DNA from 3 places in the Paenibacillus sp. FSL E2-0178 genome. Region 3 is predicted to be linked to each of the others. Evidence: riboswitches for the same ligand, from Rfam matches in the RefSeq annotation. Region 3 holds a riboswitch; each other region holds the start of a gene.
What was found. A riboswitch is a leader RNA that binds a small molecule or an ion and turns the genes downstream of it on or off. The one in region 3 is predicted to bind cobalamin.
Positions count from the first base shown of each region.

Region 1: another riboswitch for cobalamin. It lies ahead of MHI42_RS10795 (energy-coupling factor ABC transporter permease); the one in region 3 lies ahead of MHI42_RS18030 (anaerobic ribonucleoside triphosphate reductase).
Region 2: another riboswitch for cobalamin. It lies ahead of MHI42_RS15570 (S-layer homology domain-containing protein); the one in region 3 lies ahead of MHI42_RS18030 (anaerobic ribonucleoside triphosphate reductase).

Region 1 covers NZ_CP151953.1:2,427,421-2,433,313, forward strand. The annotation lists gene cbiQ (cobalt ECF transporter T component CbiQ) at 1-225, opposite strand, end outside; gene MHI42_RS10790 (energy-coupling factor ABC transporter substrate-binding protein) at 222-518, opposite strand; gene MHI42_RS10795 (energy-coupling factor ABC transporter permease) at 518-1,282, opposite strand; cobalamin riboswitch at 1,438-1,634, opposite strand; gene MHI42_RS10800 (ArsR family transcriptional regulator) at 1,797-2,738, shown strand; gene MHI42_RS10805 (DUF6171 family protein) at 2,846-3,121, opposite strand; gene MHI42_RS10810 (alpha-N-arabinofuranosidase) at 3,138-4,634, opposite strand; gene MHI42_RS10815 (hypothetical protein) at 4,897-5,295, shown strand; gene MHI42_RS10820 (peptide deformylase) at 5,534-5,893, shown strand, end outside.
Region 2 covers NZ_CP151953.1:3,558,649-3,564,541, forward strand. The annotation lists gene MHI42_RS15565 (DUF4430 domain-containing protein) at 1-8, opposite strand, end outside; gene MHI42_RS15570 (S-layer homology domain-containing protein) at 1,314-3,494, opposite strand; cobalamin riboswitch at 3,687-3,876, opposite strand; gene MHI42_RS15575 (hypothetical protein) at 4,328-5,893, opposite strand, start outside.
Region 3 covers NZ_CP151953.1:4,147,802-4,153,694, reverse strand. The annotation lists gene ssuE (NADPH-dependent FMN reductase) at 1-172, shown strand, start outside; gene nrdG (anaerobic ribonucleoside-triphosphate reductase activating protein) at 268-804, opposite strand; gene MHI42_RS18030 (anaerobic ribonucleoside triphosphate reductase) at 801-2,786, opposite strand; gene MHI42_RS18025 (hypothetical protein) at 2,883-3,008, shown strand; cobalamin riboswitch at 3,123-3,354, opposite strand; gene MHI42_RS18020 (MTH1187 family thiamine-binding protein) at 3,696-4,004, shown strand; gene MHI42_RS18015 (sugar phosphate isomerase/epimerase) at 4,055-4,834, shown strand; tRNA gene MHI42_RS18010 (tRNA-Thr) at 4,918-4,989, shown strand; gene MHI42_RS18005 (SDR family oxidoreductase) at 5,150-5,887, opposite strand.

The DNA.
Region 1 (5,893 bases), 1.7 Mb from region 3:
GCAATAGAACAGCAGCGCCGTACCAAACAGCAGCCCATAGGCGCGATAGGGAATTTTGGCATGCAGGATGCACCAGGACATCATCCACAGCGTAATCACAATCTGCAGCACCGGATGTACGGTATAGGAGAGCAGGAACATCAGTGCCGCGAACGAGCTTTTCCACATGGGAGACAGCTGCCTCAAGGCATTATTATAAGAAAGGACATCAATTCGTCTGATCACTTGCTGATGCTGTTCTGCTTCGCCTGGCCTTGTTTCCCTTTCAGCAGCCCCAGTGAAAAGCCGATCACCCCGGCACCAATCGCCGCCTGCAATGCGAACAGCATACTCTCCGTCTCACCCGGAAGCTCGGTCAGCGGCTTGAACCAGGGTTCATATTCAGGGTTTATCTCTGTGATTACACCCTCGGCAGCATCATCGGCCCCGCCGAAATCACCACTCACGAACAGCAGCGGCAAGACACACAACAGGACAACGGCCAGCAGCATCAATCCATTTTTCCATTTATTGCTCATCATGCATTTCCCCCTTTGACCTTGCGTTTCAGGAGCGACATTTCATTCGGACTGTACGATTTCAGCCAGTTCCACAATAATACGGTCAGCAGCCCTTCACTGATGGCCAGTGGAATCTGCGTCACGGCAAAGATCCCCCCGAATTTGAGAAAAGACGCCAGGACTCCGCCATCCGCAGCCGGAAAAGCCACCGCAAGCTGGAAGGAAGTCACTACATATGTCATTAGATCGGCAACCGCCGCCGCACAGAATAAGGCCAGCTTCTCACGGTCCGGCAGCTTCATCATCAGCTTATAGACTGCATATCCGGCAAAAGGCCCCGCGACCGCCATCGAGAACGCATTCGCCCCCAGCGTAGTGATTCCCCCGTGCGCCAGAAGCAGCGCCTGAAACAACAGGACGATCGAGCCGATCACGCCCATCGGCAGCGGCCCCAGCATAACTGCGCCAAGTCCGGTACCTGTAGGATGCGAGCTGCTTCCGGTAACGGACGGCATTTTGAGTGCCGATAAGACGAAGGTGAACGCCCCTGCCAGACCCAGCAGCAGCTTCAGCTCCGGATTCTCCCTGGTCATCGATCTAAGCCTAATAATCCCGAGTACGAAGAACGGTAAGAACGCCACCCACCAGAACACAGCCCAGCCTACCGGCAGAAACCCTTCCATAATGTGCATAGCCTGGGCCGTTCCCGGTTCGTTCAGCATAAAGTACACTGTAAATCCGGCAATCAGCGCCGCAAAACTCCAAAATCCGCGTTTCTTCATTTGTCAGCCTCCAAGTTTCTTTAATTTAGCAAACCAAAAAAACTCCCGCCCTTCAGGGTGGGAGTGTATGTACGCAGGTATGATTCGATAGAGGACGCTGCAGAGACGCCTCTTCTCATTAACCTATCCGTACACCGCTCCTATCCGCGTAGAGTCGTGGTGTGCGTAATCAAGGTAGGTCTCCTGGCTTGGAATACGGGCGCTTTATCCTTCGTCTTCCCCGGGGTTCTCCCCAAGTGACATCTTGAAGTTCAGCTCTTCCTTACAGTGGCGGGACCGCTCGGGACTTGCACCCGATTCCCTGTTATCTCTTGCCTCATCTGGCAAGAGCACCTTGTTACATCGCTAATCCATCCTACATCATAGCGGAACAGGCTCTGCATGTCTGTGATAAAATTGGAGCTGCTGCGAGGCGCAGTATTCATTTGCTTGCAGGGCAGCGTTCATTTGCTTGTAAGAACATCATTTGAGTAATATAATTATTAACTATATAACCTGAACGTGGAGGCAGCACATGAAACTTGATCTAACCGAACAATCTTTACCCGTGTACGAAGCGTTATCCAGCGCTGTGCGCCTGCAGATGCTGCGGCTCCTGTCCGAACAGCCGATGAACGTCAAGGAACTGGCCGGGGCGCTGAAGCTCAGCAGTGCCATTATGACGATGCATGTGCGCAAGCTGGAAGCTGCCGGGCTGATCCGCAGCCACATGGCTCCCGGACGCAGCGGACTGCAGAAGATTTGTACACTGGCCGCCGAGAGTGCTGAGATTATTTTCCCCGGACAAGCCAGAACACAGCGCAGAGGCTACCGTAAGGAAATTCCCGTGGGCCACTACTCTGATTTCCAGATTGAACCGACCTGCGGCTTATCTACAACCGAGCGGGTGATTGGCAACTTTGACGATCCGCGGTATTTCTGGGATCAGGAGCGGGTGAATGCAGGCATTCTGTGGTTCGGCAAAGGATTCGTAGAATATAAAATCCCGAACTTCCTGCTGTCCAGCCAGAAGCCTGAGGAGCTGGTCATCACGATGGAGATTGCCTCCGAAGCCCCGTCCATCAATAATAACTGGCCTTCCGACATCACTTTCACACTGAACGGACAGCGGCTCGGCTTCTGGACCAGCCCCGGCGACTACGGGGACAGTCCGGGCAAATACACTCCTGCCTGGTGGCCTGCGCTCACCAACCAATATGGACTGCTTAAGCAGCTGCGGATTACTCCGGCGGGCACGTTCATGGATGGTCAGAAGCTGTCAGAGGTTACGCTGGAGCAGGTCGGTATCCGTGATAAGCAGTGGACGTTCAAGGTCTCAGTGGAAGAGGATGCGGAGCATATCGGCGGCCTTACCTTATTCGGCAAGGGGTTTGGCAACTACAACGAGGATCTGGTCTTTGAGCTCTTTTATACAGATGCTGTTGAAGCTTCGGCAAGTGCCAGCCGGACGGAATGACCAGGACAGGACAGGACTAGACAGCAAACAGCGGCAGCGGGAGACCTTAAGCTCAGGTCCCCCGCTGCCGCTGTTGTGGTTACGGTGTATTGCAGCAGCTTTGGAGTTTAATCAGTCACCGGCTGCCACAGGCCGCCGCCCGGCAGCGGACAGCCGCGTGCCTTCAGCCGGGCCACGACCGGTATAATGCAGCCGCAGGCAATGCAGGTTACGCCATCCTGCAGCTTGGGACAAGCTCCGCATAGGGCAACCCGCTCGGCATAGACTTCGTCCGGGGCTGTATTCTCCGGATTGAACATGGAGGAGGCGAGAATCCGGGCAATCTGCGCTTCCGTCACCTTGTACTCTTCCCGGCATCCCTTGCATGCTGAGGTTGTAGTCATGCTGTGCTCCTTCCCGTTAAGCTCCCGGAGTAATTGCCAGTACTGTCACCGACATTGGCGGCAGTTCAACCGTAAGGGTGTCGCCTTCAAGCTGGAAGGCGGTGAACGGCTGCGGTACTACCGCTTCCGGCTGCCCGAAGGTATTGTGGGCATCGATGGAAGACCCGGCAAGTGTAGTGCCGCTTACGGCTGCTGACTGTCCAGCCAGTCCGCGCAGCTCCAGCGGCAATACTGCCGGTGCAGCGTGATTCAGGTTGCACAGGCTGACATGAATGACACCCTCTGCTGTTACGGAAGCTGAAGCAGATACTTCAGGAATCTCCACGCCCTCATAGCTGTATAACGGGCTATCCACTGTTAGATCCAGCAGCTCCGCATCCTGATGTACTTTATACATATTGAATACATGATAGGTTGGAGTCAGCAGCATTTTCTCGCCTTCGGTCAGGATTACAGCCTGCAGCACGTTAACGGTCTGGGCAATGTTCGCCATCCGCACACGGTCGCTGTGCTTGTGGAAGATATTCAGGGTCAGACCGGCAACCAGCGCATCGCGGATCGTGTTCTGCTGGTAGAGGAATCCAGGGTTCGTACCGGGTTCCACATCATACCAGGTGCCCCATTCATCGACGATCAGACCCACTCTTTTGTCCGGATCGTATTTGTCCATAATGACACTGTGGCGGGTAACCAGCTCATCCATGAACAGCGCCTTCTTCAATGTGTTGAAATATTCATCCGTTCCATAGCCGGTAGCCGCACCTTTATTAGTCCAATCCGAAGTCGGCAGGGTGTAGTAGTGCAGGGTAAGCGAATCCATGAAGCGGGTGGCTTCGCGCATCAGCACTTCGGTCCAGTTATAGTCATCCGAGTTCGCGCCGCAGGCGATCCGGTGAATCTTGTTATCCCCATAGTTGCGCACATAAGTCTGATATTGGCGGTACAGGTCAGCATAATATTCAGGACGCATATTGCCGCCGCAGCCCCAGTTCTCATTGCCCACGCCGAAGTAAGCTACACTCCAGGCCTCTTCCTGGCCGTTCTTCTGGCGCAGCTCAGCCATTGGCGATACACCGTTAAAGGTCAAATACTCAACCCACTCGGACATCTCCTGTACCGTTCCGCTCCCTACATTGCCGTTGATGTACGGCTCACATTCCAGCATGGCGCAGAGCCGCATGAATTCATGTGTACCAAAATGATTGTTCTCAACCGCACCGCCCCAATGGGTATTGATCATCCGCTTGCGTTCTTCACTCGGGCCAATGCCGTCCTTCCAGTGGTATTCATCGGCGAAGCAGCCGCCCGGCCAGCGCAATACGGGAATCTTCATTTCCTTAAGCGCTTCCACTACATCGTTGCGGATACCCTTCGTGTTCGGAATCGGCGAATCTTCCCCTACCCAGATGCCTTCATAGATACAGCGTCCCAGATGCTCAGCGAAATGTCCATAGATGTTACGGTTAATTGTGCCTTTGCGGATATCAGTGTTCAGTACGATGCGTTCTGCCATTTCAGTTAACGCTCCTCTTTAAGTTAATATATTTGTTAATCATTTAACACTTATATTAATATTATAGTCAGGCAGCTTCCGGTTCGTCAATCTTTAAATTGCGCACTGCAGGCTGCCAGCTAATCACGACCCTATATTCTACTATTTACGAATGGAATTAAGTGGTATATATTGAAGGCGATAGGACAATCTATCCGGCTTTATGAAAGGAGGATGCGGCTCGATTCCGTTCGGCATTTCATTTAGAGAGGATGGGCAATCTATGAAAAAACTGAACACCCTGGTATTTATCATGATTATGGGCTTGTCTCTGATGTTTGGCCTGACCGCATCGGCTAATCCCGCCATCGTAAGCTATGGGGGCAGTTATTCCAATACGCTCAATGCGAGTCAGACCTCCTACACTTACATTCTTCCCAACGCCAAGACTACGGGTACAAGCGTACATGTCACGGCTTCCGCAGCAAATACCCTTCGGCTGCACTACTACTGGAGCTACAATAATACTTCCATTGATCTTGGTACCTCCACTGTAAGCAGCACCAATTACTACGGCGGTTCGGGCTACTATGAACCCGGCACACTGGTTACAGTAGTAGAAAGAGTACCCGGGTCCACTACAGCCTACCCTTCTGTAACCTACACCATTTCCTTTAATTAGCCCGGATGTACCGGACAATCCCCAAATGGCCGCCCTGCGCGGTCATTTTTTTACTATATAGCCTCAACTAGTAATGTAAGCTAACGGTCAGACGCTGCATCTTGAAGTAGCTTGTAGAGCTGTTAGTGCTGAGGCACAGTGGATGACTGTATCCCTGCAGTTTAAAGATTCATTTCACTGTCCATTCGAAAAATGATATCATGGCATTGGCATCCAAATAAAACATATGGAGAGTACTATGATCAGACCTATTTGCAAAGATATGACGATTCTAAGCCAGAAGTCTACTCCGGCAACTAAAGAGGATCTGCCAGTGTTAGATGACCTGCTGGATACCTTGCGGGCGAATGCAGACCGGTGTGTCGGCATGGCAGCTGACATGATCGGCTTCAACAAGCGCATCATAGCGTTCAGTATCGGACCGGTAAATGTCCCTATGATCAATCCGGTCATCAGCAAGCGTAATAATCCCTATGAAACCGAGGAGGGTTGTCTGTCACATGATGGCGTACGCAGAACTGTGCGTTATGATTCCATTGAGGTAGAGTTCCTCGACCGTAATTTCAAACCTCAGAAGCAAACCTTCACCGGCTTTACT
Region 2 (5,893 bases), 590 kb from region 3:
CTGAACATTACCTCAAGCACCTCCACAAAAGGGAAAAGAACGGGGGCAGTCAGCCTGTTCCCCGTTCCGTCCAAACACCTTATGATTTCTTAGTGTGACTTATACATACTAATCCTGAGCAAAGCACCATCAGCCAACCCCTTGGCCGCTGAGCATCCAGCCCCGCAACTCGAAGGAGCTTCTCTATCGGCTAAAATCAGCCGCTTAAAATACTGGCTGGCACCATACTCTCAGTTTCATTAGCTCTAGCTTCATTAGCTCTAGCCCCACTAGCAGTAGCATCATTAGCTTCATTAGCTCTAACTTCACTAGCAGTAGCATCAGTAGCTTCTTCAGCATTAGCTCTAACTTCACTAGCAGTAGATTCATTGGCTCATTAACTCTAGCCTCACTAGTAATAGCTTTATTAGCTTCATTGGCTTCATTGGCTTATTAACTCTAGCTAAAATAGCTCTAGCTTCTTCAGCATTTGCTCTAGCCCCACTAACAATTACATCATTGGCTTCATTGGTTCTAGCCCACTAACGGTAGTTTCATCAGCTCTAGCCCCACTAGCAATAGCATCAGTAACATCAGTAACATCAGTAACATCAGTAACATCAGTAACATCAGTAACATCAGTAACATCAGTAACATCAGTAGCATTTTAAATCATCGGCTCAATCCGGGAAAGCATGCCTTCCTGAGCGAAACTCCGCAAAACATGCCTCCGCCGGAACAGCAATTGGATTTATGACACTTATTTATCCTATACGGACTTCACTGCCGATCCTAGTTGGATTAATGACACTTAATTCTGCCCCTAGCCGGTCATTCGCTAATTCATGCGAGATTAAGTGTTGTTTTTCCAACTACGCCGCCATCTCGGGAGATTCACCGAGAATTAAGTGGCATTTTTCCACTTATATATCCCACCAGCCCCGCACTATCGCTTTATTAGGCTACTCCATGCAAAATCTTGCAGAAAATACAACTTAACTCCCTTAATCCTTAGGCATTCGGGAAGATTGTTGTATAAAATACAACAATCTTCCCGCTACACCGCTTGTTAGAAGTGAAATGTTGCCTTTTGTACAACAATTTTCGAATATAGGCGATATCCTGGTGAAAATGTTGTATTATGTGCAGGATTTTCAACAAGCATTCGGATTCCCACCCCAAACGCGGGTTGAAATCGTGAGATTCTTGCCCCAGCAGCCCTACTATTCAAATTTCACTGCAGTGAAGACTAAGTTATATATTCATATTTAAGGTTTAGCTTATCTAGGATCTTTTCTTCATCAAGGCTCTTCTTCCTTGACCTATCTCTTTGCCTAAGGCAATCTAACCGCTACAGCAGCGGCCATTTCTCTGGTTACAGCTGTGGCAGGAGCGAATTCGCCGCCGGTACCGCTCATAATTCCAAGTCCGGTTACAGTACGTACCGCCGTTAATGCGTAGGCGCTGATCTGTTCTTCATCTGTGAATTTTCCGGTTCCCGCTGCTGCCGAAGCTTCGTCCAGCTTCAAGGCTCTTACGATCATTACAGCCATATCCTGGCGGGTAACGGGGCCGTCCGGTTTGAAGGCTGTACCTGTTACTCCGCTGACAATTCCCAGTTCCTTCGCTTTGTTCACTGCTCCATAATACCACGCATCCGCCTTAACATCACTGAAACTCTGGGCTGACGATGCCGCAGACGGCTCGTTGCCGGTCAATCTCAGCAGCAGTGCTGCAAATTCAGCGCGGGTAATATTCTGCTTCGGTGCAAACACGAGGCTGCTCTCACTGACCCCGCCCATCAGCTTGCGGTCATAGGCCGTATACACTGACTCCAGCGCCCAAGGCGAGATTGACTTCACATCGGTAAAAGCAGCACGGTCAGCCGCAGCAGAAGCCACGGTCAGCGGCTGCGAATAGCGGACTACCGCAGGTGTGCTGTCTTTGAGATATCCGGTAACGGTAATCGTATATTTATTCGCTGGCAGGCCGCCGGCAACAACAGCTGAACCCGCAGCATCCGTAACAGCAGTTTTACCGCCGATGGATACCTGAACCCCTGCGGCTGGTGAGGATACCGGGTCGGAAGTGAAGGTCGCTTCATTCCATACCCACTGCTTTTGAGTTACTTTTACAGTAATATCTTGTCCAGGCTGCGGCTGTGCAGGGGAGACCGTCACGGACTCTACCACCTGTGTGTTATCCCCGCCATAATAGACAAGCACGCGGTCATTCTCCGCAAGAAGGAAATCACCCATGCCTACACTTGGATAGATCCACGCTCCACCGCGGGCTACAACATACATCCACCCGTCATAGCCGCCAAAAGCACCCGCAGTTACGCCGCCGATTCCCGTCACGTAATTGCCAGCTTCATTGACCAGGGCCACCTTCTTCGCCGCCGCTGCCTTCTCCAGTGCTTGAAGTACATTTCCCGCATATACAGTGCCTTCTGCCAGGGTTCCGTTAGGGCCCTCAATGGCAACAGACACACTAACCTGAGGACTCTTCACAGGTGAATTGCTAAGGTCATAGAGCTTGCTGCCTGTGCTGAAAAGCTTGTAAGCTACCAATGCTTCCAGCGCCTGCTCTGTCGAGAGCTGATTGTAGCTTCCGCCCGCTGTATGAGCGAACCCGCCATCTGCTGCACTGAAGCTAAGAAGCTTACTGACAAGGTTCACATTGCCTACGGTATACTCCGCTCCTGCCGGGTCAATGCCAAAGGAGGACAGGCCAATAATGGCTTGAGCGACACTCTCACTGCTGTCACCATAGCCGCCGTTCTTGTCCTGTGCGGTCGCCAGCCAGGCTGCCGCCCGCTGTCCCGCGGTATTGACTGCCGGATCATCCTTATGTCCTGCCAGCACAGTAAGCACCATCGCCGTCATGTCCGGGTCACTTGCTCCCGTAGTCAGGGTGAAGCCGCCGTCTGTGTTCTGCTTGGACAGGATCTCAGCCAGCAGTTTCGCCGGTGTCCATTTCGCATTGTCAGGTATAGTATACGTTCCGGAATCAAGCGCCAGCAGTACATAGGCTGCGTTGTTCAGCGTCTGGCCGGTAATATTATCGTTATTGTAGAGCTTCTCAATCAGGTTGTAGCCGGCGACATCCGCCGGATTCCCGCCAAGCGCCCTAACCGCCAGCGTAATCCGCGCATAGTCCGTAGCTCTGGCGTAAACACCCTTGGCTGCGGCTACTTTACTCTCAAGCGCCTTTAAATAACTATCCGGAACCTTGTAGCCCGCCTGCGCGAGGCCGATGGCCTGCCAGTCGGACTGGACTCCGGCCTTCAGCACAAACTCCGAAGTGGCATAGACTGCCTCAGCTACGCTAACTTCTGTGCCTGCCGGTAGAGCTGAAGCCGTATTCGCTGTATTTGCACTTAACTGGGCTGATGCGGTATCACTCTGGGCAAAAGCCTGTCCTGCCGGAGCCACGGATGCTCCCAGAACCGCGAACATCATGACAACGATCAGACCCAGCCGGATAAACTTGGATGATAGATTGTTCTTCATTGCTTGACCTCTTTCTGTGAATAGAATGGTATAGATAAATCCTGCGTCCTCCGCTGATGCGGGTGCAACATAAAGACCGCCCTGTACAGGGCGGCCGGGGAAGGATACAATACATGCGGCTGAAATGAAGTTTCCCTACACACAGCCACTGCTTATGTTTGCACCTGTTCCGCATTCTTACCCCCGAAGAATAGAAACAACAACGAAAAAGGCAGGTCTCCTGGCTTACGCTTCATTGCTTCCCCCGCCTTCCCATCCCATTATCAGACAGTGGCTTCTCAGGAGTCGCTCCGCATTTACAGTGGCGGGACCGCACCGGAATTGCACCGGACTTCCCTTTTAAGCAGATTACATTCGTAGCACCGGCATGGCTATCTGTTGCGTGACAGCGCCTGTTTCTACGGAAATCCGCACCTTTTTCCAAAGCTTATTAAATTTTAATATTCACAAACAATCATATCTACTATTCCCCTGTATGTCTATAGACAAGCTGTTTCAATTATAGGCCCCCCCTGCCCCTTCCGCACAAAAAATCCTGAACAACACTCGCCTCATTCTCCCGGCATATCGTGCTGTTCAGGACTTAAATAGTGATTCTTCCGCTTCCGGCAAGAGCCGGCAGCTGGTTGATTGTATTATGTACAACAGAATGGGAATATACGGCGGCCATAATGCATTCTGCTGTATTTAATATACAATTGATTTTGGAATATAGCCCTTATAGGCTCTAAAATCCGGAATCTAATGTACCAATTACAATAAAACGCATAATAGAGCTGATTATGCCGGACGTCTCTTACATCCGGCTTCACCCAATTCAGGCTCTCACCCAATCATTCCGCATCCGTGTCCGGGCTGGCGGAAGGAGTGGGGTCGGTACCGGGTGTAGTCTCCGGAGTAGTGCTCGGGGTACTTCCCAGAATGCTCCCCGGACTAGCCTGTAGCTTCAGCGTATAGATTCCGGCGGTGATCACATCACCCGCGGCCAGCTTCGCGCCCGGCTCCAGCTCCACCGTCACTTCATATACGCGCGCAGGTGTTCCTGCGCCCGATGCACCCGCCGCCGGGGAGGCTTCGGCTTCATCAGAGCCGCCGCTATTTCCAGCGGCTGCATCCCCATTCAAGCCGCCGTCAGTCCCCACGGCTCCCTCGCCAGAGCCGCCGTCATTCCCGGCGCCTGCCTCTCCCGTGCCGCCGTCATTCCCGGCGGCCTGGCAACTGCTCGCAGTTGCTGCAACCTTGTAAGTGTCCGCAACGTTATTACCGGACATCACAATGATCTCCGCCGGCTTGAAGTCGGAGCACTCCGCCGCTGCGGCAAAGCTGAACACCAGCTTGACGCCTGCTTCCCCGCTGCTTTCAGCCCCGCCTGCATTCCCGGTGCCTTCTGTTCCGCTGCTTTCACCCCCGCCAGCATTCCCGCTGCCTTCTGTTCCGCCGCCTTCAGCCCCGCCTGCATTCCCGGTGCCTTCTGTTCCGCCGCCTTCAGCCCCGCCAGCGTTCCCGGTACCTTCTGTTCCACCATTTCCGGTTCCTGTGCTTGTCCCGGCACCTGCCACTCCGCCAACCAGCCGTACAGAGACCGGGGCTTGCTCTTGCCCATCCACATTGTGGATATCGACCCGAATCGGGCTCACAGTCGGCTGCGGCGCAGCGGTATCCGCATCCGGCCGCAGCCAGCTGATGGCGATGACGGCTATGATCAGTACGATCCCAAGCACGCTGCCGGAGATCAGGATCTGAAATCGGCTACGGCTGACCCACCGCGCCAGCGGCGAAGCCAGCTGGGAGCGGGCTTCATTGTAGACATTCTGCATGGCGGGCGTTGCGGCCGAGCTATAGCTTTTGCGGAAATCGCGGTTCTTGAACGCCTCGCGGTCATTCTTCAGGAAATACTTCAGCACCGCCCGCCGGTAATTCGGCCACAGCTTCTTGCTCGAGATGGTGAACAGCCGGTTATGCTGCGACCAGGCCAGGAAACGGTAGACCGTTTCCTTATCATTGCCCGCTTTGCGCGCCACCAGCTCCAGCAGCGCATCGTAATCAAGCGGACCGCCCTCTCGTTCACTGCTGTGGTAGAAGGCCAGCGGCAGCCGTTCGAACGGCTCGATGCTCCGCGGCTCCTTCAGCCAGCGTCCTCCGAGCAGCTGTACATCATCCAGCTCCCGGGGAGACAAACCGGCAAAAATCTCCTCGTCCGGCTTCTCCTCCCCGAACCAGCGGTACGCAGCGCGCAGCGCATTCGCTTTACGCTTAGCGATTGCATCCAGCGGCGGCTGCCAGTCCGCCGTATCCCGGTAGCGCAGGAAGGAAATCTCCAGCAGCTGCTCCATCGTCAGCTCGTCCAGCGAGATCCGGTTCAGCAGGAAGCGGTCCGCAACGGTTCCCAGCTCCTGCAG
Region 3 (5,893 bases):
GCTGGGCGCCCGGCATATTCTTGGCGGAGTCTACGCGGTAGACTCACAGGCTGTGCGCAACGACCAGGGTGTCGTTGAGCTGGCCGAGGAGCTGAAGCTGCGGCTGAACAGCGTGCTGGAGGAGCTGGCGGATGAGACAGCGCATAAGGCGGCACGTAAGTCGGGAGAGTAGGCGTAAGATATCACCCTGCTGAGGAACATAAAAGGGCACTAAACCACCGGAATGCGGTAGTTTAGTGCCCTTTTTGCTGGGTGTAAGCCCGGCTTTTACCGTGATTTATGCCCTTTGAAGCTTAGCGCAGGCTCCCAAAGTATAACCTTATCTCTGGCAAGGCTTGCCGGGATATCTATAATCCGCTGGTTGCTGCTTCCCCGGTAGGGGAGAGTGGTGTCTTTGAGTTCCTCTACAAATCGTCCGTCGATGACCACCTGGCACAAGGCCAGCAGATTCCATTCCGGCGAACCGGGGGAAGCCGTCAGCTCCTCGTACGTATAACCGGTATAGATCCAGACCGGGAAGCCCGGCAGCTCGGCGCGGAGCTCATGGATGAAGTCAGCCGCTCCCTCTGCCGAGAAAAAAGGGTCCCCGCCTGCCAGCGTCAAGCCGTCCAGCAGCGGATTGTCTGCTATCTCGGTGATAATCTCGCGCCTGCGCTCCGGAGTGAAGACCTCTCCATAGTTGAAGTTCCAGGTCTTCGGGTTGAAGCATCCGGGGCAGCGGTGGCGGCATCCGCTGAAGAAGAGGACCGCCCGCAATCCCTCTCCTTCATTGATCGACTCCGGATAATATCCGCAGATGTTCATAGATGCTTAACGCGGTCCCGTACTTCGGCTTGCTTGGCGGCATTGAAGCGGGTCTGATAGTCGCCGGTCAGATATCCGGTTACCCGGCGCAGCCGGCGGATATGCGTTGTGTCTTCATGAGCGCCGCAGGATGGGCAATTCGTGCCGATTACACCTTCGTGGCCGCAGCCGGAGCAGCGGTCGATCGGGTGGTTGATGCTGAAATAGCTGATGTCCTGCTCCAGCGCGTATTTGATGATTTTGACGAATGCTGCAGGGTTGCTGCGGGCGTTGCCGTTCAGCTCTACATAAGAGATCGCTCCGGCGTTGCAATATTCATGGAATGGAGCTTCCAGGCTGATCTTCTTGGCTGCGCTCAGGTCGTAATAGACCGGAATGTGGAATGAATTCGTATAGTATTCACGGTCCGTTACACCCGGAATGGAACCGAGAACCTTGCGGTCTATCTTGGTGAATTTGCCGGAGAGACCTTCGGCAGGCGTAGCGAATAGAGTAATGTTCAGATCCAGCTCCTCGCTCTTGCGGTCGCAGTATTCACGCATGTGGCGGACAATGGCCACTGCCTTGGCATGGACCTCCATATCTTCGCCATGGTGTTTGCCGTACATAGCCTTCATGCACTCGGCCATACCGATGAAACCAAGGGACAGGCTGCCGTGCTTCAGCAGTTCACCTACGCTGTCTTCCGGTGCAAGCTGTTCGCCGCCTTCCCAGACGCCTTCACGCATCATGAAATCGGAGGCTTTGGCTTTCTGGGAAGCCTGAATGCGGAACCGGTGCAGCAGGCCGTCCAGCGCAACGTCCATATAATGATTAAGATCTTCGAAGAAGCCTTCCTCGTCAGCGGCAAGGCGGCGGCCGGTTACTGTGCCGTAAGCCAGACCAAGACGTACAAGGTTAAGCGTATTGAATGAAAGGTTGCCTTTGCCCGAGCAGTGATTGCGTCCGAAGCGGTCGCCCAGAACACGTGTCCGGCAGCCCATCGTAGCAAATTCAGTATCCGGATCGGTTGGATCGTAGTACTGCATATTCAGCGGAGCATCCAGATTGGCGAAGTTCGGATACAGCCGGCGTGCAGAGCACTCTGCCGCTTTCAGGAACAGCTCATAGTTAGGATCACCAGGCTGCTGGTTGACACCCTGTTTGCATTTGAAGATCTGAATCGGGAACACCGGTGTTTCTCCGCTGCCAAGTCCGTTCATAGTAGCAGTTAAGAGGGAGCTAATCACCAGCTGGCCCTCCGGAGAGGTGCAGGTTCCGTAGTTGATGCTGGTAAAAGGAATCTGGCCGCCTGAGCGGCTGGACATGGTATTCAGGTTATGTACCATGCTCTCCGCAGCCTGAAGGGTTTCAATTTCTGTCTCTTTCAGGGCGAAACGGAAGGCACGCGGATACTTCTCTTCCAGATCGCTGCGGGTCATAGTGACCTCGCCGAGTGCTTCGCCGGCTGCACCTTCCTCGAAATATTCCATTCCTTTGCGGAACAGCTTAGCGAAGGATTTAGTGACATAAGGCGCCAGATCGTAATCCAGCTTGTTGGCGGATACACCGCCGTACTGGGCATTCTGCTGGGACTGGAAAATAATCGCCACCAGCGACATAGCCGTCATAATCGAATTCGGAGGGCGGACGCTGCCGTTGCCGGTATTGAAGCCTTCGCGGAGAAGCCGTTCAAACGGGATGAAGATGCAGTTGGTTGTTCCAATGGCATATTGATCCAGGTCGTGTACATATACAACATTATCTTCAATAGCCTGCACGAGCTGTGGCGGCATCGTGAAATTGCGGGCGTACCACTTGGAATATTCACTGCCGAATTTGCTCATCTTGCCGGAGAAGCTCTCCCCGTTCAAGTTGGCGTTCTCGCGCAGCAGATCCAAATCCCGGCTGTCGATAATATCCCGTCCCAAATGAATAACTTCTTCCAAAAGAACTTCCTGTGCAGCTTGTCCTTCGTTATATCGTTTCTCCAGCAGCGTCATTGTATAGCTCTCTCCTCTCGGTATCGTAAGCGTGAAGCGTGTGCTCCATGACATCAGTAAAAAGGCATCTCCAGCCGGGAGGCGGGAAATGCCCGAATGCGTATTGCAAATATCCGAAACAGCGGACATTTGCCGGTGGTCTATGTGGAAAATACGAACGGGCACAGGGCTTGTCCTGTTCTGGAACCTGTTCTTGTACCTTCCGCAGAAGCCGATACCTGAGGACGATATTCTATCGTCCTCAGGTATCGGCAGCCTCTTGCCCGATTAACGGAAAGGCTAACTCTGCTCGTGCAGGCCGCATGCGGGCACCTCGCCTGTTCCTCGAGGAGTCTAACCGGTGCCACAGAAACAGGCAGGTCTCCTGGCTTCCGGCATGCCCTCCGGCGCCTTCCCGAGGGGCCTCGCAGCCCCTTAGTGGCTTGTTGCCTTAGGATGCTGCTCCAGCGGCGTCTGGCAGCTGGAACATCCGGTTACAGTGGCGGGACCGCAGCGGATTTGCACCGTGTTTCCCTATTAAGCTTCAACCCTAGCAAGAGGGCGAAACACCTGTTTCTACTATATTTTGTTGTTGTTAAATAAAAGTAACTCAATATATTGTGTTTGTAAACATTTTTTTGCGAATCCGCGCGGGGAGCGGGTTCCGCAGGTTTACTCACAGATGATCCACAGTTAGTCCACAGGTAATCCACAACTTTCCTGTGGATATGGCCTTAAATGAGTCATGAATTGTCCCAAAAGATGCCACAAAGACTCCATAAATAGAGTGCGTCTAATCCTGGTAATTTTACAGGGGAGATAGTAATAGAGAGGGGGTGTCTATGGGTATTTGTGGGAGGGGTGCTGAAGGGTTACAATTAAGGAGTAAGGATAGAACAGACTCATCAAACTTGCAGGAGGGATTTCATAATGGCGATTGGCGAAGTGACCGTTATTCCGATTGGCACTGGCAGTACCAGTCTCAGCAGCTATGTGGCCGATATGCAGCGTGTGCTGCAGACCGTGGAGGGGATTACCTATGAGCTTACTTCGATGGGGACTATTATTGAAGGACCGGTTGCACGGATTCTTGCTGCGGTAGAAGCGCTGCATGAGTCACCGTTTACGTCAGGAGCACAGCGGGTTTCCACCTCGCTTAAGATTGATGACCGTCGTGACAAGCCTTCTACGAGCCGCAGCAAGCTGGAATCCGTGGAACGCAAGCTGCAAGGAGAGTAAAGAGTATCTGTAGTTGTAATCAGATTCAACCTATAAGGAGCGGATCTTTCATGGCAAAAGCCTCACAACAAATCGGGATTCAAATGTACACACTGCGTGACCAGACGGAGCGCGATTTCCTGGGTACACTGGGCAAAGTTGCGGAGATGGGATATCAGGCGGTAGAATTCGCCGGTTATTTCGGCGTGTCTGCAGGAGAACTGCGCCGTACATTGGACCGGTTGGGTCTTGCTGCACCTTCGGCGCATGTAGGCCTGGATTTCAGCAGTCTGGATAATATGGAACGGGCGTTAGCCAAAGAAATTGAATATGCGAAGGAGCTTGGGTTACAATATATGATCACCCCTTCGGCACCGCTTCCGCAGAACCCCTCAATGGAGGATGTGACGGCGGTGATTCCATTCCTGGAGAAGGCCTCCGCGATGGTCCGTACAGCAGGCCTGCAGTACGGGTATCACAACCATGATTATGAGTTTGCGGAGGTAGACGGCAAAGCAGTCATCGATATATGGCTGGAACAGATTCCTGCGGAGCATATGTTTGCAGAGTTCGATCTGGGTTGGGTACACAGGGGCGGAGCACGTCCTATTGACTATGTCTCCCGTTATGCCGGCCGTGTTCCGCTGGTCCACATTAAGGATTTCGGGGCAAATAATGAAGAGACTGACCTCGGGAAAGGGCAGGTTGATTTCCGGAGCGTCTTCGAGGCGGCAGAGGAGAACGGGATTCTGTACTATATAGTAGAGCAAGAGGCTTATGCCGTGTCCTCGCTGGAGAGTGCGAAGGAGGCACTTGGTTATTTCCGCGGGCTGGGGCTTATGCAGGGGTAGGCAGAGGTAATAGTCAAAAAGGGTTGCGTTTTCTGCTGAAAGAGTTATAATATTTTTTGTTTGGCAGGCAGACTATCCTTTAAGCTGGTGTAGCTCAGGGGTAGAGCAACGCACTCGTAATGCGTAGGCCGGGGGTTCAATTCCCTTCACCAGCATCTTTTGAATTAATATGCAGCGCGGCCTCCGGGGATTTCGGAGGCCGCGCTTTTTTCTGTACCACCATAAACCTCTACCATTCTTCTACCATATTCGAGTGAAGTAACGGAATTCACTTTTGGTAGCCGTCAAGTCTTATTTCCTAATCTGCTTAGCGGTTTAAGCCGGATGCCCCATTGGGCGCACGATCAATTCATTTACATCCACTTCCGCAGGCTGCTCAAGGGCATAGGCAATGGCGCGGGCAATACCGGAAGAGGGCAAAGCATTGGCCCGGAAGGATTTCATCATCTCGAGGGCTGACTCATCAGTGATGGTATCAGCCAGTTCGGATTCGGTTACGCCTGGAGAAATAACCGTCGTACGGATTGTTGCTCCCAACTCCTGACGCAGGCCCTCTGTAATCGCCCGGACCGCGAACTTGGTGGCACAATAAACCGATGATTTCGGAAAGACAGTATAGGCGCCAACGGAGGCAACATTGATGATATGGCCGGAATTCTGTTCCTTCATTACGGGAATAGCAGCTCCGATCCCGTGCAGCACACCGCGAATATTGACATCAATCATACGGTTCCACTCCTCGATCTTTAATGCATCAAGTGGCGATAACGGCATCACACCTGCGTTATTTACAAGGGCATCAAGGCGTCCGAATTGATGAACTGTAAATTGGACGATTGATTTCATTTGCTCAAAATCCGTTACGTCGAGGGAATGGTATTCAGCAATCCCGCCCGCGCTTCTGATCTCCTCCGCCAGCTTTTCTAGCCTGTCCGTCCGTCTTGCACCGAGCACCACCTGTGCTCCACGCTTAGCGAGCCATTTGGCGGTCGCTTCTCCAATGCCGCTACTGGCACCGGTAATAAGCACTACTTTATCTTTTAATGTCGACATGCCACA